DNA from 3 places in the Vibrio ziniensis genome. Region 1 is predicted to be linked to each of the others. Evidence: predicted binding sites of a transcription regulator. Region 1 holds the regulator's gene; each other region holds the start of a gene.
What was found. The regulator PurR, encoded in region 1, represses purine synthesis genes. The targets are predictions, from matches to a motif close to TNANGNAAACGTTTNCNTNA.
Positions count from the first base shown of each region.

Region 1 (8,196 bases):
AGGGAATATTTTGTTGTCGCAACAGCCCGCACACAATATGTGCTTCAGTTGGATGTTGAGCAATGAATATTTTCATATTACTCGTCGGTGATTGTTCTCTTTTTAAGTTTAGTCAGTACTTGTTTTGCCAAAAACGGAAATATGCCCAATAACGCAAAAGAAAGTAGAACGCTTGGAGATAGTATTCCTGACAGAGTGTCTATATCAGCAAGTTGAGTGCCTGCATTGAGATAAACAGCCGTTCCTGGGAGCATCCCCAACTGACTAACTAGGTAATAACGAGTCGTTGAAATCGGTGTTAAGCCCATAAGTAGGTTGATAAGAAAGAATGGAAACACTGGAATCAATCTTAGTGTAAACAGATAAAATGCACCATCTTGCGCTACACCTTTATTGATGGCAGAAAGATTGTCACTAAAACGGTGTTGTATCCAATTGCGAAGCAAATATCGGCTGCTAAGAAAAGCGAGGGTCGCACCAATTGTACTAGCAAAAGACACTAAGATAAGACTAAACCAAAAGCCAAATAAAGCCGCTCCGAGAAGAGTAACAACGGCAGCTCCGGGAATGGATAAAGCGGTAATCACAATATATGCGATAAAGTAAGCAATAGCTGAAAAAACGAGGTTCTGGTCTATGTATTGAGAGAGGGCTGCTTGTTGAGTTTTCGCATATTCCAGAGTGAGATATTGGCTAAACTCAGTACCCATAACAACGATGAGGGTAATTAAAATCAACCCTAGTATCAGTTTATGACTCATCGTTAACTCCAAAATAGTTGGATAAAACCATCACTTGCTCCTCATACCATCCTAGATAAAAATATGATCAGACTGAGCATCGGTAGAACAGCGAATAGGCGTCAAACGCAAACGCGCATTCATTCGTCCCTGAAGCTCCTCCGATCCATCCATGGCTCGGAGGGTTTGCTTATCGACGCCTATTCACTGATCAGGAAATTATCCAGAATGGTATCATGTATAGAGAATAGGAAAGGCAGAGCCGACTTTAAATTTCATTTTGGTTTTGATTATTCATAAAAAAGCACCCTATGAAGAGTGCTTTGTATCTTTAAGTCGAATATAGAAACTAGAGTTTCTGCATTAATTCATCGCGGCGAGACTGGGGAATGACAGACCAATGCTTACCTTCAATTGCACCTTCTAAAGCCCATAAAAGCTCAATACCAACAGTTGTGGCATGAGTCTCTTGCACGGCTCTAAACGCAGCCACTGCGCCTTTCTGTTGCAGCATGTCAACAGAATCGATTCCTGCTTTTTTGAGCATACGTTCTGTAGCAAGACGCATATTAGGAAGATCTTTAAGTCGGTCTGGTTTCGCTTTAGCTTGAGTCTCGCGTTCTTGTTTCGCGACATCTAAGGCTTGCTTTGCTTTTTCAATAATTAGATGCGGGGTATCCCACACATTTTCAGGTAAGGCAAAGTATTTAGTCACAACAGGAAAACCACGTTTTTTATAAACGTAAGGTTCATAGCCTTGTTGTTGGAAATTCTTTGAGGAGTGATCATCCGCACGAATGTGTAGTCGGTCATTAACGACCAGAGCAAACATCGTGTCATCGATGAAAATGCCAAACCCTCCGAACATAGAACGCGATTTTACGCTTCCTAGTTGCTCAAAAAGTCGCATTGAGTCTTTTAGTACTGGTTTATCCATGCTGTTAGTCTCGGTGTATTAATAAATACGCCACCAAATTCAGGTCCGAGAGAATAGCAAAAGAATACATTGAGCATGTCAATCAAGCGTCAACTCATGTATACCTTTTTGCCATCGGCAACCCCGCTACCTACCAATTATGAACTAACATGGATTGGTTTAGGCCGGAGGCTTTGCGTCCCACCCTTTCAGATGGTTTGCCCTGTGCGTGACATTACTTTCAAAATAATAAACAAAACTTTGAATAAGCATCACATTTATGTGAACTAAATGTGACGTTGATCAAAGTTTGAATATTGGGTTTGCGAGCTTATTACTGTTTTAATATTTGTGAGATGAATTTCACTGGCTCTTATTGAACGGTACTTAAATAGAGTAACTAATTATTTTGTAAGGTCTTTTACTGTATCACGCTCTACAATTTCTGGATGCATTTCGAAGATTCGACGTTCATGCTCTTTATCTTTGATTCGTTCTAACAAAATCTCAAATGCGTTTTTGCCCACACGACGTTTTGGTTGATGAATCGTGGTTAGGGGCGGAGAGAAGTACTCTGCAAGTTCAATGTTATCGTATCCGATTACCGAAATGTCATCGGGTACACGAACACCTTTTTGTTGTAAACGTGACATTAACCCTAGTGCCATTGTATCGTTGAAACAGAACACAGCGGTCGGCATTTTATCCATTGCGATAATTTTATCTGCAGCTAGTACTGCTGTATCACACTCGAAGTTGCCTTCAAGAATCCAGTTATCATTCACTGTCAAGTTCGCCTCTGCCATAGCGCGACGGAACCCCGCAATTCGTTCCTGACAAGCGAGTTTATGTAAGTGTCCACTTAAGCAAGCAATGTCTTTATGACCTCTGTCGATAAGGTATTTAGTCGCTAAATAGCCCCCTAATTCAGAGTTATCAATGATTTTGTCAGCAGTAGAAGCTTCTGGACCCCAATCCATGATGACTTTTGGAATGTCCGAATGACTTTCAAGCATCTCTGACAGTTCTTGTGTTAGGTCGGAGCACATGACTAAAATGCCATCCACTCGCTTCTCAGCCAGCATTCGGATGTAATCTCTTTGTTTCTCGTAGATGCCACCTGTGTTACACAGAATCAGTGTGTAACCCTGACGGTAACAGTAGCTTTCTACACCGTCGATGACTTCAGAAAAGAATAGATTGGTTGATTGAGTAACTAACATACCAATGGTGCGGGTAGTATTGCATTTCAAGCTACGTGCTACGGCACTTGGTGCGTAGTTTAGCTCTTTTACTGCTTCGAGAACTTTTTCTTGAGTTGCTTCAGCAACAAAGCGAGTTTTATTAATTACGTGTGATACGGTTGTGGTTGATACGCCAGCTAAGCGAGCAACATCTTTAATCGTAGCCATATATTTGTCCTGTTTTGACTGCTGATTTCGCTAAATTTTTTATTAGGTAAACAACCCACATTACTGGCCGGATTCAGCAGCGGCGAAGTTTATAAAGCTTCTAGCCTAAAGTCGTTAAAACACAAAAACCGCTTCGATATAGCGGTTTGAGTTTTAAATAATGATTCATCTTTTATGGTATTGAGTTTAAACCGCAAATGGTTAGCTAGCAACGACAAATCAATAGCGCAAACTTAACTGTAGTCACAATTCATGCCCTTTGTTGAACCAACGATGAGTTTCAATTGCCTGTAAGATAGTTTAAATCAAGCTCTAAAAAAGCGACCAATAATACTGAAATTGATGAATAAAATCCCAATTTATCCTTGCTCGCACAATCAAAAGAAAAATCAGGTATCCAGTTCAATAGATGATGACGAATATAGTCCGCTTGGAACTTTAGGGCCTGTTCCATACGGGCTTCTTTCTCAAGTTCGTTAGAGCGAATAATGAGGTGTCCGAGAAAGTCTAATTCGATAGCGAGATGATCATATGATTCATTTGTCTGCTCTTGAACATGTACGCCATTTTGCTCCATTAACTCAGCAATTGCTTGTGCTGGAGTTTTATTATTCATTTTTGATTTATCAATATAAAGAGATGCGTACGGGAGAGCCGAATTCCCATCACATTTTAGAAATAGGTTATAGAAGCTATTAGCAATTTGCACTTGTGCATCTTCATGTTTGAGAAGTTGCTTGAGAGTTGCGCATAGTTTGTGAGTGGAGACTGCTAAATGGTCGTTTTCACTAAGTCCTGCGAGAAAATTGTAAATTTCGGGGGATGAGTAATGTGACAAGTCTTGTGAACTGAGTTCGCAAGCAAACAAACCTGAAAGCCACCAATAGATTTCAGCTCGTTTTTCGTTAAAGGCTTTAATTTCTTTCATTACTTAGCTCCGTACTTTTCTTTATCTAAGTCTAAGCAATAATTACGCTCTGTACGAAATTTGCGAACTAAAGTATGCAGATCGAAGACCTTTGTTGAGCGAAGGTTGGCGAAAAAAGACCCGCATAAAGCGGGTCTTCATATCATCTTTGCAAGGAGCTACTTATCTTGTGTTAGTTTGCCATCAGAGCCAGCAACATAATCGCGCATCTTTTGCCAAAGCTGACCAAGGCTCTCGTACCAAAAGCGCTCGGTTTGCTCCAAATAGCGTGCTTGAGGCGTGTATTTATCCCAGGGTTGAGTAATGTTAGCTTGAGCTAAAAAGTTGGTTGGCGCTGGAATCGGGTTTAATCCTGCGGAATTAAATTCTTTAATTGCTCTTTCCATATGGCTGGCGGAAGTCACTAGTACCAACTTTTTGCTTTGTACGAATGCAGCAGCTTGTCTTGCCTCTTCCCAAGTATCTTTTGCTGTTTCTAACAACACGATGTCAGACTTTGCTACACCGAGTGCTAATGCGACTCGTGCTAACATACGAGCATGACTAAACTCGCTGCCACCAGCATAACCTGAAAGAATCAATTTGGATCCTGGGTACATCCTAGCAATACGTATTCCTTCCGTTAAACGCATTAATGCTGCTCGTGATAGTTCAGAAGTTGGTGGTATATAGCCATCGACAACATGTCCATTACCTAAAACCATCACGTAATCAATGTTTCTTTCGACAGGAAGAAACGCGGGGTATTGGCGCTCTAAAGGCATCAACAAACTTGTTGATATGGGTTGAAACGAAATAAGAAAAAGACTGGTTAGAGAAAACAGAACGATGAGGCTGCCAGTTTTACGTTTGGCAGTAAACATAATCAGCATTAAGCCAATAAATCCCACAATCAGCAGTGCTGGTAAGGGCATTAAAAAGGATGAAACAATTTTTTTCAGCTCAAACATAAACAAAATAGTCCGAAAAAACAGCACTTGACAATAAAAAGGGTGAAACCCTCTTTATTCCTGCTATTCCTATGACAAAATAGCAGCACGAATTCGCTATGATAACCCAAGCCGCTGTGACAGAAGATCGTAATTTCGACGATATTGCCCACAAATTTGTAAAAAATATCTATGGCTCCGATAAAGGAGAAATCCGTCAAGTAATTGTGTGGGAAGACCTGACGCAGTTGTTGGCAAGTTTTGACCAATCAGAAACTCCGTTGCACATTCTAGATGCTGGCGGGGGACTAGCGCAGATGTCACAGAAGCTCGCTAAGCTCGGACATCGTGTGACCTTGTGTGATCTTTCTTCTGAAATGCTCAATCTTGCTAAGCAGGATATTGCCAATAATGGCTTGCTTGATCAATATCAGTTGGTCCATTCTCCTGTGCAAAATATACAGGAGCATTTAACTGAGCCAGTTGACGTGGTGATGTTTCACGCTGTGATGGAGTGGTTGGCTGAGCCAAAACCCGCTTTAGAAAACTTGTTAGCTCAAGTGAGACCGGGTGGCATGGCATCTATCATGTTTTACAACTACCACGGGCTTGTATATAAAAATGCAGTATGTGGCAATATTCCTCATGTATTAGAGGGAATGCCGCATAGAAAACGCTTCAAACTTCAGCCTCAAACTGGATTGCTTCCTACGGAAGTGTATCAGTGGATAGAGGATTCAGGGTTTGAGATACAAGGTAAATCTGGTATTCGCTGTTTTAGTGATTACATTGGCAATGTGAAAAATATGGGCGAATACCAATACGATGATGTATTGGCTTTAGAACGAAAATTTTGTCGTCAGGAGCCATACCTCTCATTAGGCCGATACATACACGTATGGGCTAAGAAAAAACAATAACAGGAATAACAATGGGTGAGTTAACTCAGAACGCTGTTGAGCAACCTATTGATGAATTGGTTAGCTGGGTAAAGCAGCATGATTTCTCATTAAATCTAACGACTGAGCGACTCGCGTTTTTAATCGCAATTGCAGTGCTAAGTAATGACAGATTTGATGAAGAACTCGGTGAAGGTGAGTTGCACGATGCGTTCATTATAGTCACTCGAATGTTTGAAGATACAGGTGAAGCGTCGGCTTTTCGCGCTAACAACGCCATTAATGAATTAGTTAAACAACGTCTGATCAGCCGCTTTACCAGCGAACTGACTGATGGGGCTAGCATATATCGCCTATCGCCGTTGGCGATTGGCATTACTGATTACTACGTTCGTCATCGAGAGTTTTCTAAGTTAAAGCTTTCTATTCAGCTTTCAATGTTGGCTGATGAAATGGCGAAGGCGGTTGAATCTGCAGAACGAGGTGGTTCAGTTGGGCACTGGAAAAAGAATGTATTCGGTGTGCTGAAATACTCTGTAGGTGAAATCTTTGACCGCATTGATTTAAACCAACGCGTCATGGATGAACAACAACAATCCGTAAAACAGCAAATCGCCGAACTCCTGAATAAAGATTGGCGTGAAGCCATTCATAACTGTGAAGCGTTGCTTTCTGAAACCTCCACCACATTAAGTGAGTTGCAAGATACGTTACAAACTGCAGGCGATGAACTTCAAACTCAAATTTTAGATATACAGGAAAGCGTGTATGGCAATCCTGAACTTGAGTTCATTGAAGAAACATTATTTGGCTTGCAGATGAAACTTGATCGCATAACGAGTTGGGGGCAGCAGGCGATTGATTTGTGGATCGGTTATGACCGTCACGTACATAAGTTTATTCGTACGGCTATCGATATGGACCAAAATCGCGCGTTTAGCCAACGCCTGCGTCAATCCTTTAACGACTACTTTGAACAACCTTGGTATTTAACTTATGCCGATGCAGACCGCCTTATGGATCTGCGTGATGAAGCATTAGTGCTACGTGACGAGGAAGTTACTGGTAGTGTTCCTGATGAAGTTGAATACGAAGAATTCCAGCAAGTAAACGATGAGCTTGCTGAAACAATCGGCGCTATGCTGCAAGTGCATAAAGACCAAGGACAAGCGATAGATTTGGGTGCGGTATTACGTGACTACCTCGCTACCCATCCAAAAACACATCATTTTGATTTAGCACGAATTGTTGTTGATCAAGCAGTTCGACTCGGCTACTCAGAGTCGGACTACCAAGCGATTCAGCCAGACTGGCAAGCAATCAACGACTTTGGTGCAAAGGTACAAGCAAATGTCATCGACAGATATTAATGAATACATGCCAGAGAATCTGGCTAAAGCGATCAGCAATCCGCTTTTCCCTGCACTCGATAGTGCTTTACGTGCTGGTCGACATGTCTCTAGCGACGATTTAGATAATCACGCGTTCCTATCGGATTTTGAAACGGAGTTGGCGCATTTTTACCAACGCTATAACACTGAACTGGTGCGCGCACCGGAAGGTTTTTTCTACTTACGCCCTCGTTCAACGACGTTAATTAGCCGCAGTATTTTGTCTGAACTAGACATGCTGGTGGGTAAAGTGCTCTGTTTTCTTTATCTCAGTCCTGAGCGTTTGGCTCACGAGGGCATCTTTACCAATCAAGAACTGTATGAAGAGTTACTTTCACTAACCGATGAAAAAAAGCTTATGAAGTTAGTGACCAACAGAGCTAATGGCTCTGATTTGGACAAAGAGAAACTGTTTGAGAAAGTACGCGCATCGCTTCGTCGTCTGCGTCGCCTAGGTATGATTATCAATATCGGTGAAACCACAAAATTCAGCATTAGCGAAGCAGTGTTCCGCTTTGGTGCTGATGTTCGTATTGGTGACGACATGCGTGAAGCGCAACTACGTCTTATCCGCGATGGTGAAGCTGTTGTGCATAACCAGGAACCGAATCAGCATAGTCTGTTAGGTGAAGGTTTGTTAGATGATGGTTTATTAGAAGAAGACTCTTTGACAGATGAAGAAGATCAAGCCGATGAAACAGAATTGGAAGGTGAAGCATGATTGAAAGAGGTAAATATCAATCGCTAACCATGATCAACTGGAACGGCTTCTTTGCTCGTACATTTGATATTGATAGCTTAGTAACGACACTCTCTGGCGGTAACGGTGCTGGTAAATCAACCACAATGGCTGCATTTATCACCGCGTTGATTCCTGACCAAAGCCTATTGCATTTCCGCAACACCACTGAGGCTGGTAGCTCGCAGGCGTCTCGTGACAAAGGATTATTCGGTAAATTGCAGCCGGGTGCGTGTTACGCG
Region 1 covers NZ_CP049331.1:1,937,703-1,945,898, reverse strand. The annotation lists gene G5S32_RS08880 (TVP38/TMEM64 family protein) at 78-761, opposite strand; gene G5S32_RS08875 (TfoX/Sxy family DNA transformation protein) at 1,090-1,677, opposite strand; cyclic di-GMP riboswitch class I at 1,791-1,889, opposite strand; gene purR (HTH-type transcriptional repressor PurR) at 2,061-3,068, opposite strand; gene torD (molecular chaperone TorD) at 3,349-3,996, opposite strand; gene elyC (envelope biogenesis factor ElyC) at 4,155-4,973, opposite strand; gene cmoM (tRNA uridine 5-oxyacetic acid(34) methyltransferase CmoM) at 5,063-5,845, shown strand; gene mukF (chromosome partition protein MukF) at 5,857-7,194, shown strand; gene mukE (chromosome partition protein MukE) at 7,175-7,936, shown strand; gene mukB (chromosome partition protein MukB) at 7,933-8,196, shown strand, end outside.

Region 2 (8,196 bases), 800 kb from region 1:
CTATATATAAAAATTTCAAACTTCCCAAAAATCCAACGAACAAACCAACGATTAAAATAAATTTTGACGTCTTAGCTTGAAGAAACATCCATTCCTCACTCAAGTTTATAAGCAATTATTTTTGTTATTAAAAACAGTAGATTATTTTCTAGGGAAATGCGAATTCAAAATATTTCATCCACAAAAAAACGAGCTCTAAGGCTCGTTTTTTATTTAAAAAGTTGTAGGTTACTTAATCAACTCTTTTGCTTTTTCAACAACATTCTCAACAGTAAAGCCGAACATCTTGAACAGTTGATCTGCTGGTGCAGATTCACCGAATGTCGTCATACCGATGATTTTGCCGTTTAGGCCAACGTACTTGTACCAGTAATCCGCGATACCTGCTTCGATAGCGATACGCGCTGTTACATCTGCTGGCAGAACTGCACTGCGGTAAGCTGCGTCTTGTTTGTCAAATGCATCGGTTGATGGCATTGAAACAACACGTACTTGTTTACCTTCTGCGGTAAGTTGCTCAGCCGCTTTCACAGCCAAATCAACTTCAGAGCCTGTCGCAATCAGAATTAGCTCAGGTTTGCCTGCACAATCTTTCAGGATGTAACCACCCTTAGCGATGTCAGCCACTTGCTCTGCTGAACGTGGTTGCTGTGCTAGATTTTGACGAGAGAAGATAAGCGCAGTAGGCGCGTCTTTACGCTCGATAGCCAGTTTCCAAGCTACTGCTGATTCCACCTGGTCACATGGACGCCATGTGCTCATGTTTGGAGTCAGACGTAGAGAAGCGGTTTGCTCAACCGGTTGGTGAGTTGGACCATCTTCGCCAAGGCCGATAGAGTCGTGCGTGTACACTTGGATGTTTTGCACTTTCATCAGTGCCGCCATACGCAGCGCATTACGAGCGTATTCCATGAACATCAGGAAGGTTGCGCCGTAAGGAACGAAACCACCATGTAGCGCGATACCGTTCATGATAGCCGTCATACCGAATTCACGAACACCGTAATGGATATAGTTGCCTGATGCATCTTCTGGCGTGATTGACTTAGAGCCAGACCACATGGTTAGGTTTGAAGGTGCAAGGTCAGCCGATCCGCCCATGAATTCAGGTAGCATTTTACCAAACGCTTCGAGTGCGTTTTGCGATGCTTTGCGTGATGCGATGTTCGCTGGGTTTGCTTGAAGCTCGGCAATCACTGCGTTTGCTTTCTCTTCCCACTGCGCTGGAAGTTCGCCGTTCACACGACGTTTGAATTCTGCTGCTAGCTCAGGGTATGCCGCTGCGTACGCTGCGAATTTTTCATCCCATGCCGCTTCTTTTGCTGCGCCTGCTTCTTTTGCATCCCAGTTCGCATAGATATCGGCAGGGATTTCAAACGGTGCGTATTCCCAAACGAGGAATTCACGTGCTGCTTTGATTTCATCAGCGCCTAGTGGAGCACCGTGACAATCGTGAGAGCCCGCTTTGTTTGGCGAACCAAAACCGATGATGGTTTTAGTACAGATTAGAGTTGGACGACCTGTTTCCGCTTTCGCCGCGATGATTGCTGCGTTGATTGCGTCAGCATCGTGACCATCAACTGCTGGGATAACATGCCAGCCGTACGCTTCAAAACGTTTTGGTGTATCGTCAGCGAACCAACCTTCAACGTGACCATCGATAGAGATACCGTTGTCATCCCAGAATGCAATCAGTTTGCCCAGACCTAGTGTACCTGCTAGAGAACATGCCTCGTGCGAGATACCTTCCATCATACAGCCGTCACCCATGAACGCGTATGTGAAGTGGTCAACGATGTCGTGGCCTTCTTTGTTGAACTGAGCAGCAAGCGCTTTCTCAGCCAGTGCCATACCCACAGCGTTAGTGATACCTTGACCTAGTGGACCAGTCGTCGTTTCAACACCTGGTGCATAACCGTACTCTGGGTGACCTGGGGTTTTTGAGTGAAGCTGACGGAAGTTCTTTAAATCTTCCATTGAAAGCTCGTAACCAGTCAGGTGCAGCAGTGAGTAAATCAGCATCGAGCCATGACCGTTAGAAAGAATAAAACGGTCGCGGTCAGCCCAGTTAGGGTTTTGTGGGTTATGGTTTAGGTGTGAACGCCAAAGTACTTCAGCGATATCCGCCATACCCATAGGTGCACCCGGGTGGCCAGAGTTAGCTTTTTGAACACCATCCATGCTTAGAGCACGGATTGCATTAGCCAATTGTTTGCGAGACGCCATGTCAGCTCCTGATTGATTTAAGCGAAGTGAAATAATCTATCTATAATTGAGGGTATTGTTAAATTGTGGGTATTGTTACAAAGCCCCTAAATCACTGCAATCGTTTACTTGTCTTATAAAGCAATTTTGTCGGCTAGATTCGGATAAGACTGCAAGTAAAGAAGGAATGTAAGCAAACGTTTGGTTATATCTAAAAGTGAAAAAGAGCTTGTAATTTAAGCATTCAAAACTAAAATAGCCGTCTAGATGTAGAAACGCCTACATAATGAACACTTTTCAAAGTAGTGAAGGACAAATTCTTTGCTACTTTTTGACTATTTATATTGGAGCTATCATGGCTAAGCACCTGTTTACTTCTGAATCAGTATCAGAGGGACATCCGGATAAAATCGCAGACCAAATCTCAGATGCGGTTCTAGATGCTATTTTGGAACAAGACCCTAAAGCACGTGTTGCTTGTGAAACTTACGTAAAAACCGGCATGGTTATGGTTGGTGGTGAGATCACAACTTCAGCATGGGTTGATATTGAAGAACTAACTCGTGAAACTGTTCGTGAAATTGGTTATGTCCATTCAGATATGGGCTTCGATGCTAACTCATGTGCAGTTCTTAACACCATCGGTAAGCAGTCTCCAGACATCAACCAAGGTGTTGATAAAGCAGATCCTAAAGAGCAAGGCGCAGGTGACCAAGGTATCATGTTCGGTTACGCATGTAACGAAACTGACGTATTGATGCCAGCACCAATCACTTACTCTCACCTACTGGTACAAAAGCAAGCTGAAGTTCGTAAGAACGGTACGCTACCTTGGTTACGTCCTGATGCAAAATCTCAGGTAACGTTCCAATACGATCAAGGTAAGATTGTAGGTATCGATGCAGTTGTTCTTTCAACTCAACACTGTGACACCATCTCTACTCCAGATCTGCGTGAAGCAGTAATGGAAGAGATCATCAAGCCTGTACTTCCAGCAGAATGGTTGAGCAAAGAGACTAAATTCTTCATTAACCCAACAGGCCGTTTCGTAATCGGTGGCCCAATGGGTGACTGTGGTCTAACTGGTCGTAAAATTATCGTAGATACTTACGGCGGCGCGGCTCGTCACGGTGGTGGAGCATTCTCTGGTAAAGATCCATCAAAAGTTGACCGTTCTGCAGCATACGCAGCACGTTACGTTGCGAAAAACATCGTAGCAGCTGGCATGGCTGATCGCTGTGAAATCCAACTTTCATACGCTATCGGTGTTGCAGATCCAACATCTATCATGGTTGAAACGTTCGGTACTGAAAAAGTGTCTCACGACATCATCATCGAAGCGGTTCGCCAATTCTTCGACCTACGTCCATACGGCCTGCAAGAGATGTTGAACCTACTTCAACCTATCTATAAGAAAACAGCAGCTTACGGTCACTTCGGTCGTGAAGAGTTTCCTTGGGAAGCTACTGACAAAGTTGAGTTACTGCGCGATTTCGCAAACCTTAAGTAATTCAAAACGCTTTACTGACAAGCCCTCGCCTTCTGGCGGGGGCTTTTGCTTTTGTACTCTTCTAAAATCGAATCTGATTAAAATTCAATCAGAGCATTTGTAATTTTCAGCCTTATCAACAATAGTTAACCAAGTAATAGTTAATAAAATGTTACAAACTAACGAGTGTTTTGTACTCGAACAAAACCGAACTTTCTCATTCACTGCCATATTGTTTTGGGAGGATTTATGCCTCGTACAATAGACCCTTCTGACTTCAAGCAAAAAGACAAAGAAGTCAGCCATCAAGAATATGCTCGCACACTGCCTTGCAATAAAGTGGAAGTTTCTGCGCCCTTACACTGGCTTGCTCTAGGTCTGCACGATTTTATTCGACTACCTCTTACCAGCGCCTTTTATGGGCTTTGCTTTATGGCTGCTGCTGTCGGCATTGTGTTGCTTATCCAATGGCAAGGAACCCACCTAGTAGTGATGCCTGCTTTAGTCGTTTATATGCTAATTGGTCCCTTCCTAGCGCTTGGACTTTACGACGCATCTTGGCAAAGAGAAAGAGGCAGAGAAACAGGCTTAATGCACTCCATGAAAGCGATTACTCGTAATAGTACTTCACAATGGATGTTTGCCGTGGTTCTCGCTGTAGCAATGATATTCTGGATGAGGATAGCTGCACTTTTACATGCACTTTACCCATCCGTTCAAGGCGCACCGTTGACCGATTTCCTCCCTTTCCTAGTCATCGGCTCACTGATTGGTTTCATCATAGCGTGCGTTATTTTCAGCATCTCCGCGTTCTCTATTCCATTGATGATGGAGAGACGTGTCGATGTGATGACCGCCATTTTTAGTAGCTTTAACGCTGTAAAATCAAACATTCCAGCGATGATTGTCTGGGCTGCAATCATCTGTGGCGGAATTTTAATCGGCTTTGCGACTTACGGAATTGGCATGCTCTTTACTATGCCGATACTCGGATATGCCACCTGGCATGGTTACCAAGCAACGATTAAGAAAAAACATCAACCATAGGCCTCCACCTTCTCTTTATCGCTATTTGTATTTTCTTAATAAGGCTCAGAACACAACTCAGTGATAAAAAGAGGTTTGATGTTATAATTTCCCCGCTAATACCTAACTAGCTGCGTATTAGTGGGGATTTTTTTGGAGCCAGATTTGACCGATTTTCAACTGCAGTACCAAGCATTGTCACAAGTGAAGAAGTGCATGGACATTGCCTCTCAATATTTCAAACGCCATTTTGAACTACCAGAAATCAGCTACCGACTAAGAGGTAAAGCTGCGGGTAAAGCTTATCTACAGCTGTGGGAAATCCGCTTAAATCCCGTTTTATTCAAAGAAAACCAACAAGATTTTCTCCGTGAAGTCATTCCCCACGAAATCGCCCACCTCATTACCTATGCTGTTTACGGCCGTGTAAAACCCCATGGTATCGAATGGCAAGCAGTGATGAATCGAGTATTCAATTTACCCGCTGAAACCACACATAAAATGTCGGTTGAATCCGTGCAAGGAAAAACATTCGCTTATCAGTGCGCTTGTAATCAGTACCCACTGTCCGTGCGTCGTCACAACAAAGTACTGCGTAAGCAAGCGACCTACCGTTGTCAGCAGTGCAAACAAACTCTGACTTACACCGGTATTCAACTGACTGGGTAACCATCACCCTAGCAGACAAATCCCCCTCGCAAACAAAATAACTGCGAGTCACGTTAATATTTCCTTAGAAATTAACGTGGTATTTATCAACTAGCTTTCAAATTAGAGAATGTTAGACTGTAAAAAATAATAAAATACAGTCCAACATATGTTTAATTTTCGCTTTCTGCTGACATCAGCTTTACTGCTCGTGTCTCACACTTCTTATGCTGATTTTCCAAGCTCTTTTTCTAGCGCCAAAAACGAGGCACTGAAAATCTATAAAGATCACCCAAAGTCTTTTTACTGTGGCTGTGATATTTCATGGCAAGGAAAGAAAGGCATTCCTGACTTAACGAGCTGCGGCTATCAAGTTCGCAAGCAACAAACCCGAGCTAGCCGCATAGAATGGGAGCATGTTGTACCTGCTTGGCAATTTGGACATCAACGTCAATGCTGGCAAGAAGGCGGACGCAAACTCTGTAGCAATAACGATGCTGTGTTTCGTCGCATGGAAGCAGACCTTCACAACCTGACCCCAGCGATTGGTGAAGTCAACGGCGACAGATCCAACTTCAACTTCAGTCAATGGAATGGCACATCAGGTGCTACTTATGGACAATGCGAAATGCAGGTCGATTTCAAGCAGCGCAGCGCAATGCCACCAGCCAGAGCCAGAGGCGCTATCGCTCGCACTTATTTATACATGAGTAGTGAACATGGCTTTAAACTATCAGCCTCTCAAACTAAGCTCATGCAAGCATGGAATAAAACCTACCCTGTTGATGAGTGGGAATGTGAACGCGAAAGACGAATTTTCAAAATTCAGGGCAACCATAATCCATTTGTTTATGAGCAGTGCCAAAGTAAAAAATAAGCCACCCAACTCAACGGATATATGAGGGGGATTCGCATTCCCCCCTTGTTTTTTCTGCACAAAGCATCCATGTTAGATGCGAGATATCCCACGCTATTGAATAGCAATACTCAAGCTACTTGAAGTTGCAGGTAGGCGGCAAGTGAGTGAATCCCCATGAGCATAGATAAACTATGTGATTGGGGTGAACGAGCGTAGTCAACACCGCTGCAGCTTCAAGTAGGAAGAGTATATTTTGATTAGGAAACAACACATGCGTATTCCCCGTGTCTATCATCCGCAGCCCATTACTCAGTTAGGCAAAATTAACCTCGACGACGATGCTGCAAACCACATTGGTCGGGTACTGCGCATGAAAGAAGGGCAAGAAATCCTACTGTTTGATGGTAGCGGTGCTGAATTCCCAGCAGTCATCAGCGAAAGTGGGAAAAAACACGTCACCGTTGATGTGACTGAACGTGTTGAACGCAGCAATGAATCACCGCTTGATTTGCATTTAGGACAAGTGATTTCACGTGGCGATAAAATGGAATTCACTATCCAGAAATCGGTGGAATTGGGCGTCAACACCATTACTCCACTACTGTCTGAACGCTGTGGTATCAAGCTGGATGAAAAACGCTTTGAGAAAAAGCTTCAGCAATGGCAAAAAATCGCAATCAGTGCTTGCGAGCAATGTGGTCGCAATGTGGTCCCAGAAATTCGTCCCGTGATGGAACTAGAACAGTGGTGTGCAGAGCCAAGTGATGCATTGAAACTGAACCTACATCCTCGCGCTCAATACTCAGTTAATACTCTTCCTGAACCGGTGACTAAAGTTCGTCTGTTAATCGGTCCTGAAGGTGGTCTTTCTGAAAAAGAAATCGATATGACCAGCAAATACAACTTTGAAGAAACGTTGCTTGGGCCTCGTGTCCTGCGTACAGAAACCGCAGCGTTAACCGCAATTACAGCCTTACAAGTTCGTTTTGGCGATCTTGGATAACGGAGAATTCCAATGATTAAACTCGGCATCGTAATGGATCCAATTTCGTCCATTAATATCAAGAAAGATTCTAGCTTCGCGATGATGTTAGAAGCACAGCGTCGCGGCTATGAAATTCATTATATGGAGATGAATGATCTACACTTAGATCAAGGTGTGGCTGTCGCTGATACAAAAATCGTCACACTGAAAGAAGATCCAAAGGGTTGGTACGAGTTCAAATCAGAGCAAACAATTAAGTTATCTGAGTTAGACGCAGTGTTAATGCGTAAAGATCCTCCTTTCGACACCGAGTACATTTACGCAACCTACATCCTAGAGCGTGCAGAAGATGAAGGTACGCTGATCGTCAACAAGCCACAAAGTCTACGTGACTGTAACGAAAAACTGTTTACTGCTTGGTTCCCAGAGCTAACACCAACCACTATCGTGACCCGTAAAGCAGAAAAAATTAAGCAATTCAGAGAGCAGCATGGCGATGTGATTTTAAAACCACTTGATGGCATGGGTGGTGCATCTATTTTCCGTGTGAAAGAAGGTGATCCAAACGTCTCTGTGATTATCGAAACACTAACCAATCACGGTCAAAATTACTGTATGGCGCAAACCTTCGTTCCAGATATTAGTAATGGTGACAAGCGTATTCTAGTGGTTGATGGTGAACCAATGCCTTACTGCTTAGCTCGTATCCCTGCTAAAGGGGAAACGCGTGGTAACTTGGCAGCGGGTGGCCGTGGTGAACCTCGTCCACTGAGTGAAACCGATAAGAAAATTGCACTTGCAGTTGCACCAACACTAAAAGAAAAAGGTCTAATTTTTGTAGGACTCGATGTGATTGGAGATAAACTGACTGAAATTAACGTAACCAGCCCAACCTGTATTCGTGAAATCGAGGCCGCTTACGATATCTCTATCACTGGCAAGTTAATGGATGCCATTGAGACACGCATTAAAGCAATGGCGATG
Region 2 covers NZ_CP049331.1:2,739,705-2,747,900, forward strand. The annotation lists gene G5S32_RS12605 (glycosyltransferase family 87 protein) at 1-88, opposite strand, end outside; gene tkt (transketolase) at 229-2,226, opposite strand; gene metK (methionine adenosyltransferase) at 2,561-3,715, shown strand; gene G5S32_RS12620 (DUF2189 domain-containing protein) at 3,944-4,741, shown strand; gene G5S32_RS12625 (SprT family zinc-dependent metalloprotease) at 4,886-5,389, shown strand; gene endA (deoxyribonuclease I) at 5,538-6,245, shown strand; gene rsmE (16S rRNA (uracil(1498)-N(3))-methyltransferase) at 6,499-7,230, shown strand; gene gshB (glutathione synthase) at 7,243-8,196, shown strand, end outside.
Region 2: the regulator PurR is predicted to act here: its motif matches at 2,395-2,414, upstream of metK (methionine adenosyltransferase).

Region 3 (8,196 bases), 1.3 Mb from region 1:
GATAACTTCATCAGTTCATCGACTGAAACGATACATTCAATCAAAGCTCCAGACTGCTGTGCAGGAAAAGTGACTGCTTTTAATTCGGCGTTCCACTCTTGCATATCAGGGAAAAGAATCGATTGGTTCATTAGCCTTCCAAGTTTTTTCTTAATTCACGATGAATTTGTTTTGTGCCTGGACGCAAGCCGCGCCATAGCATAAAGCTCTCTGCTGCTTGTCCAACTAACATTCCAAGTCCGTCATAGACATGGCCGCATCCATTATCCAAAGCCCACTGGTTAAATATGGTCAAGCCTTTGCCATACATCATATCGTAGGCAACACTTTGAGCACTGAATATAGAAGGAGATATTTCAGGTAACTTTCCATCCAAGCTTGCAGAGGTTGAATTGATAATAAGATCGAAGCTACCTTCAATCTGACTCATTTCTGCAGCACTCACATTACCGAAGCTACTAAAAGCCTGCGCTAATGACTCCGCTTTAGCAAACGTTCGGTTGGTAATGGTGATACTTGCAGGTCCTTTATCAAGTAGAGGTTTGATTGTACCTTTAGCCGCACCACCAGCCCCGATCAATAGAATTTTAACGCCTTTCAGAGGCACCTGATATTGCATCAGATCTTGTACCAGACCTTCACCATCAGTGTTATCACCCAAGATCTCACCGTCATCCAGTTTCTTTAATGTATTCACCGCACCAGCAAGTTGTGCTCGCTCAGTTAAACGGTCTGCAAACTTATAGGCGTCTTCTTTGAAAGGAACCGTGACATTACAACCGCGACCGCCATTGGCAAAGAAAGCTTTTGCTGTTGCCACAAACCCATCAACTGGCGCTAACTCAGCGGTATATTCCATGCTTTGATTAGTTTGACGTGCAAACAATGTATGAATGAAAGGTGATTTACTGTGCCCGATAGGATTACCAAACACTGCATAGTGATCTTTTACAAAAGCCATATCCCTGCCTCTACCAATAAAAAAGTCGCTAAGTCTGTTATTTAACAATACTTAACGACCCTATCACTCAGTACGATTTCTGTCACCACTCACGCGCTACTAAAAACTCATTCAGTTTAGCCTCAACGCTATCGGCTTCTGGCTGGTAGTTGTATTCCCAGCGGGCCAACGGTGGCATAGACATAAGTATTGATTCCGTACGGCCGCCAGTCTGCAGACCAAAAAGCGTTCCTCGGTCAAACACTAAGTTAAATTCGACATAACGACCACGACGATACAACTGGAACTGTCGCTCTCTATCTCCATACTCAGTCGACTTACGACGTTCAACAATCGGAACATATGCTTGGCAGTAACCTTCACCGACTGCTTTTATATAGTCGAAGCATTTATCAAACTCCCACTGATTAAGATCATCAAAGAACAGACCACCCACACCACGAGTTTCCTCTCGGTGAGGAAGATAGAAATAGCGGTCACACCACTCTTTATGTTGTTGATAAACGTCATCACCAAACGGTGCACACACTTCTTTCGCTGTCTCGTGCCAGAATTGGCAATCTTCGACGAAAGGGTAGAAAGGTGTTAAGTCGAAACCACCGCCAAACCACCAGATCGGTTCTTCGCCTTCTTTCTCTGCAATAAAAAAACGAACGTTAGCATGAGACGTTGGAACATAAGGGTTTTTCGGATGCATAACCAAAGAGACACCCATGGCTTCAAACTTACGTCCTGCTAGTTCAGGGCGATGCGCAGTGGCTGAAGCAGGCATTTGTTTACCCGTGACATGCGAAAAATTAACACCACCTTGCTCAAACACCAAGCCATCACGCATCACACGAGAGCGACCACCGCCGCCGAGTTTTTCTCCCGGCTCACGATGCCAAGCATCTTCAACAAACCGAGCACCACCATCAACGCTTTCTAATTGCTGACAGATCTGATCCTGCAGTGATAGCAAAAACTGCTTCACGGCTTCTTTATTAATTGTCGACATCTTTTTCCTTACGCATTCCTATCGCAGAGTGAGTTAGCCCTGTCTTAATACTTGTAGAGTTTTTGCGTCGCGGATTTCGCTAGGCTTATTTCGCCCACCTGTAGCACCGCGCAAAATCGCAACTAACTTGTCACCCAGTTGTTCTTCGACCTCTTCTGTTGTCATGCAAGAAGGCTGGCCGGTTAAGTTTGCACTGGTTGACGTCAGTGGTTTGCCATAAGCACTACACAACTGTTGAACCAAAGGATGATCTGTAACACGCACAGCGATGGTATCAAATTGACCACTAACCCACTTGGAGACTTTACTGCTCGCAGGCACTACCCAAGTAACAGGACCAGGCCAGGTAGATTTGATTTGTTGTAACTGTTCTGCAGTTAACTGGCTTTCATCTATATAAGGAAGCAGTTGCTCGTATGAGGCAGCTATCAAGATCAAACCTTTCTCTACAGGTCTTTGCTTTAGTTGCAGCAATTTCTCGATAGCTTCAGGGCTGTCCGGATCACAACCCACACCAAAAACACCTTCGGTCGGGTAAGCAATCACTTCTCCAGACTGCAATGCATGTAAAGCTTGTTCAAAATTATTCACGAAAAACTACCTAAATTGAGCTGACTTATTTCTATTTGCGCCCAGTGTACAAATTATCGGAGATTTCTCCTATACCTTAACGGACGGAAGTTCGAACCACAGGATAGAAAACATCATCATTAAATCGTCCACCATGATTTAGTGAACACAACAACGCAAACGTTTGCTTGATGTAAAAATCCTCGTATAATGCGCGTCGTTCGCTCACGTAATAAAAACGTTTAACGCTTGAAGGAGTTTGAGATGAAAGTCGGTATTATCATGGGTTCCAAATCGGATTGGCCAACCATGAAGCTAGCAGCAGAGATGCTAGAGCAATTTGGTGTTGCTTATGAAACCAAAGTGGTTTCAGCTCATCGTACTCCACAACTTCTTGCAGACTACGCAACTAGCGCCAAAGAACGCGGCCTAAAAGTCATTATTGCGGGAGCGGGCGGCGCAGCACACCTTCCGGGGATGACAGCAGCATTCACAAGCCTGCCTGTTCTCGGTGTTCCTGTTCAATCTCGCGCTCTATCTGGTCTAGATTCTCTATACTCGATTGTTCAAATGCCAAAAGGCATTGCGGTCGGTACGCTAGCAATCGGTGAAGCAGGCGCAGCTAACGCAGGCCTTCTTGCTGCTCAAATCATCGGTACTTTCGATGAAGAAGTGATGGCGAAAGTTGAAGCGTTCCGTACCGCTCAAACTGAAGCGGTACTGGCAAATCCAAATCCAGCTGAGGAATAATCGATGCACGTATTGGTATTAGGTTCAGGCCAGCTTGCTCGTATGATGTCACTGGCTGGCGCACCACTTAATATTGAAATTTCTGCGTTTGACGTTAACAGCAAGAATGTGGTTCATCCTTTAACACAAGCTGTGATTGGCCACGGTCTAGAGCAAGCGATTGAAAAAGCGGATGTTATCACGGCTGAATTTGAGCATATTCCTCATGATGTGCTTGCAGTGTGTGAGCGTAGCGGAAAATTTCTTCCAAGCACAGATTCCATTAAAGCCGGCGGTGACCGCCGACTTGAGAAAGCGCTGTTAGATAATGCTGGTGTACGCAACGCGAAATACACGGTTATCAATACTCGTGAAGATTTTGACACCGCTATTGCCCACGTTGGTATTCCAATGGTATTGAAAAGCGCTTTGGGCGGTTATGACGGTAAAGGCCAATGGCGCCTAAAAAACGCAGAGGATGCTGAAAAAATTTGGCCTGAAATGGCCGAGTGTATTGCCGCTTCTAATAACCAAGCGATTGTAGCGGAAGAGTTTGTGCCATTTGACCGCGAAGTTTCTCTGGTGGGTGCTCGTAGTAAAAATGGCGAAGTAGCTGTTTACCCATTAGCTGAAAACGTACATGTGAATGGAGTTCTCAGCCTTTCGACCGCCATCGATGCTCCTGAGCTGCAAGAGCAGGCTAAAGAAATGTTTGCGGCTGTTGCAAACAGTTTGGATTACGTTGGCGTATTAGCATTAGAGTTCTTTGATGTTCAAGGAACACTGCTAGTTAACGAAATCGCTCCTCGCGTACACAACTCAGGTCACTGGACGCAACAAGGCGCGGAAACGTGTCAGTTTGAAAACCATCTGCGCGCAGTGTGTGGCATGCCTTTAGGCAGCACAAATCTGGTGCGAGAGACATCCATGATCAACATTCTTGGCGAAGATTCGCTGCCAGAAAGCTTACTCGCTATGGAAGGTTGTCATATTCACTGGTATGGCAAAGAAAAACGTCCAGGCAGAAAAATGGGCCACATTAACGTAACCGCAGATTACCACGGTGAGTTAGTGCGTAAACTGTGCGAATTAGCAGAAGTGTTAGATCCTGTTGCGTTCCCTGCTGTGCAAGAAGTCGCAAAACAGTTTAAGTCTTAATACTGATTTCCTGACACAAAAAAGGCGCTTTAAGCGCCTTTTTCTATAGAGCTATTTCTCTATTGCTCTTGAACATGCCCACACTTACGATCCGCACACTGATACTTAGTGCCACTGGCGAGTTTTTTCTCAACCAGCAATGAAAAGCCACACTTTTCACACTTCCCCGCAATTGGCGGCAAGTTCACTGCAAACTTACACTTAGGATAAGTATCACAAGCGTAGAAAGTTTTACCAAAGCGAGTTTTTCGCTCGGCTAAATGACCTTTGCCACATTCTGGACAAGCGTATAACTTGCTTGGTTTCGCTTCATCGGTAGGAGTATCTTGCGATTCAATATGGTGACAATTAGGATAAGAACTGCATCCGATAAACATACCATAGCGACCTTGGCGCAATACCAATTCACTACCACATTCAGGACAAGGCACACCGAGTTCTTTAACTATGTGTCCGTCGTTCTGGTGCAGCGGTTTAATGTAGTCACAATTGGGATATTGCGTACACCCAAGAAATGGGCCGTGTTTGCCATGGCGAAGCTGTAATGCTCCGCCACATTGTGGACAAGGTTCGTTCAGTGCTTGCTCATGAGCTGAAAACAGCTCGCTATCAATTTTACCGCTCATAATACGTTTATTAGCTTAATGAAGAATGCCCTGCTCTTTGCTGTACAACAGCTCTTCCATAAGCGTATAAGCGTTCTCATTCCCCGGAACATTGAACAGCACCATTAGGATGATCCACTTAAGGTCATCCAGCTCTAACTCATTAGTCTCAAGCCCCATCACTCGATCAATGACCATTTCACGAGTTTCAGGCGTTAGTACCTTGATTTGCTCTAGAAATAGAATGAATCCACGAGACTCGATATTCAGACGCACCATCTCTTGCGCAGTAAAGATACGCATAGATGTTGCCGCACTCGTTGAAATCTTTGACTGAGCGTCCGTCTGCTGCAAAGCCGCTAGCTCTTCTAACCAGTTTAGGGCTTTGTAGATATCTTTTTGGTGAAACCCTGCTCGAAGCAATTCATCTTCAAGCTCGTCTTGATCCACTTGCAACTCTGCATCGCTATGGATATAAGTTTCAAACAGATACATCAGAATATCCATCATCATAGCTAGCCCCTCCCCTTACGAATATAGCCACCGGAAACTGCAACAACATGCCCTGAAAGCTCAAGCTCTAGGAGCTGCATCATGACTTCTTGGACAGGTATATGGGTCCTGCTTGCAAGAATATCAACTGGTGTAGCTTCTTCTCCTACGTTAGCTAACAGCTCATCAAATGGCAATTCATCTTCGCTATTTAGCGGCAAAAAAAGTGTTTGCTGACATTGCTGGTGCCGTAATCGATTGAAATCCAACATAGAATTAATTTCATCAAGAATGTGTTGTACATTTTGAACTAAACATGCGCCCTGGCGAATTAAGCCATTGCTGCCAAAGGAATTTGGATTAAAAACAGAGCCTGGTACAACAAAAACGTCTCTATTTTGTTCCATCGCATAACGAGCGGTAATCAAAGAACCGCTTTTTTCAGCCGCTTCTACCACCAGAACCCCCATTGATAAACCACTAATTATTCGGTTTCTGCGAGGAAAATTTACAGGCCGGGGTTTGGCATTGGGACGAAATTCCGAAACTAACGCACCGTTTTCGCAGATACGTTGCGCAAGATTTTTATGCCTCATAGGGTAAATGGAAGAAAGCCCTGAGCCTAATACCGCAACCGTTTTACCTCCCGCTTTTAGAGCACCATCATGGGCATAGCCATCAACGCCTAATGCCAAGCCACTGGTCACCAATAAGTCGTGTTCAACCAATTGTGCGGCAAACTGGTAGGAAATTTTCTGGCTATCAATACTGGCATTGCGACTGCCCACAATCGCTATTTGTGGCTGGTTCAATGTCGCTAATTGACCTTCCACAAAAAGGACATTGGGTTTTGAAGAAATTTGCTGCAACAGTGCAGGGTAAGAGTCGCAAAAAGGCGTAATAATGTATCGTTCTTCATGGTGGCTTAACCACAGCAGTGACTCGTCCACCTCTCGCTGAGCGTCATGAACTAAGTAGTGGATCTGCTCGGAAGATAACCCAGCCTCATGCCAATGTTTAGCGGAATAGCGAGATAGGTTAGATAGAGAATCTTGGCTTAACAAATGTGTTATCGCCTTCCTGCTCAGTTTGGGTGTGAAGTTTAAAGCTAACCATGGCGCCAACTTGTGTTCTTCCATTTTTACTCGCCCTGTACTCGAACCGCTATGTTGCGAGGGAAATTACGCCATTCGATAGCTGTCGCGACATTTAATGGCAACAGGCAATCTCCCTTTCTAACCTCTTGCTGTTGTTTAGAGATGTGCAGTATCGATATATTGCCGCTGCTTTCAACCAACTCTCCGATGGCTAAAAAACGTAATACCAAGATCGATTGATTGTCATGCTGAAACTCAACTTCAGGGCGATATATGCCCCATACGTGATGATTACTCTGCTTGCCATCAAAATAGATCAGCTCTTGCTGAGTGATATATTGATGCTCTTCACTATTGGCTAATACTCGAGGACTTTGCGAATAGAGAGTCTGATCAATAAAATATGTAGAGGCTGTCATTGCCGGTATCACTTGGTCAGTGCTTGAATTTTCATTAACTACAGCCCCGAAAACACTCGCACTAAACACTAAAACAAGCATGTAAAAATAACTGTATAACCAAGTCATAACCTTACATCCTGCGTTAAATGAATGAGAATGATTTTGATAAATCACGCTGGATGCTGTCATTTGACTCATAAAATGTCTAGAATTGAGCCAACAAGCTTTATCCTGTTTCGACCTAGTTCAATAATTCGAGTGTATATGTCTGTATTACAAGTATTAACATTCCCAGATGACCGTCTTCGCACTGTTGCAAAGCCGGTTGAAAAAGTCACACCAGAGATCCAAACCATCGTAGATAACATGATTGAAACCATGTACGACGAAGAAGGTATTGGTTTAGCTGCGACACAAGTCGACATTCACCAACGCATCGTGGTGATTGATATTTCTGACAGCCGTGATCAGCCAATGGTATTGATTAACCCAGAAATTATTGAGAAACGCGGCGAAGATGGTATTGAAGAGGGCTGCTTATCTGTCCCTGGCGCTCGTGCTCTTGTTTCACGCGCAGCCGAAGTCACTGTTAAAGCACTTAACCGTGATGGTGAAGAATATACTTTTGAAGCGGATGACCTTCTGGCTATTTGTGTGCAACACGAATTAGACCACCTAGAAGGCAAGCTATTTGTTGATTATCTTTCACCGCTAAAACGTAAGCGCATCAAAGAGAAGCTAGAAAAAGCAAAACGCTTCAACGAAAAGAATCAATAAAGAATAGAGAGGTTACCTTGAGCCAATCATTACGTATTGTCTTTGCAGGTACTCCGGATTTCGCCGCCCGTCACTTGGCGGCGTTATTGTCTTCGGAGCACGAGGTCATTGCTGTTTATACACAGCCAGACCGTCCAGCAGGTCGAGGTAAGAAACTTACAGCGAGTCCTGTAAAAGAGTTAGCACTTGAGCACAATATCCCAGTTTATCAGCCAGAAAACTTCAAATCTGATGAAGCAAAACAAGAGCTTGCTGAACTCAACGCCGATCTCATGGTAGTTGTGGCTTATGGCTTATTGCTACCGCAAGTTGTACTCAATACACCACGATTGGGTTGTATCAACGTTCATGGTTCTATCCTGCCTCGTTGGCGTGGTGCAGCTCCAATTCAACGCTCGATCTGGGCTGG
Region 3 covers NZ_CP049331.1:40,232-48,427, reverse strand. The annotation lists gene G5S32_RS00230 (DUF1488 family protein) at 1-131, opposite strand, end outside; gene aroE (shikimate dehydrogenase) at 131-961, opposite strand; gene hemF (oxygen-dependent coproporphyrinogen oxidase) at 1,044-1,958, opposite strand; gene tsaC (L-threonylcarbamoyladenylate synthase type 1 TsaC) at 1,992-2,549, opposite strand; gene purE (5-(carboxyamino)imidazole ribonucleotide mutase) at 2,793-3,278, shown strand; gene G5S32_RS00205 (5-(carboxyamino)imidazole ribonucleotide synthase) at 3,282-4,415, shown strand; gene G5S32_RS00200 (DNA topoisomerase family protein) at 4,475-5,041, opposite strand; gene G5S32_RS00195 (DUF494 family protein) at 5,057-5,533, opposite strand; gene dprA (DNA-processing protein DprA) at 5,536-6,651, opposite strand; gene G5S32_RS00185 (hypothetical protein) at 6,654-7,136, opposite strand; gene def (peptide deformylase) at 7,275-7,787, shown strand; gene fmt (methionyl-tRNA formyltransferase) at 7,805-8,196, shown strand, end outside.
Region 3: the regulator PurR is predicted to act here: its motif matches at 2,701-2,720, upstream of purE (5-(carboxyamino)imidazole ribonucleotide mutase).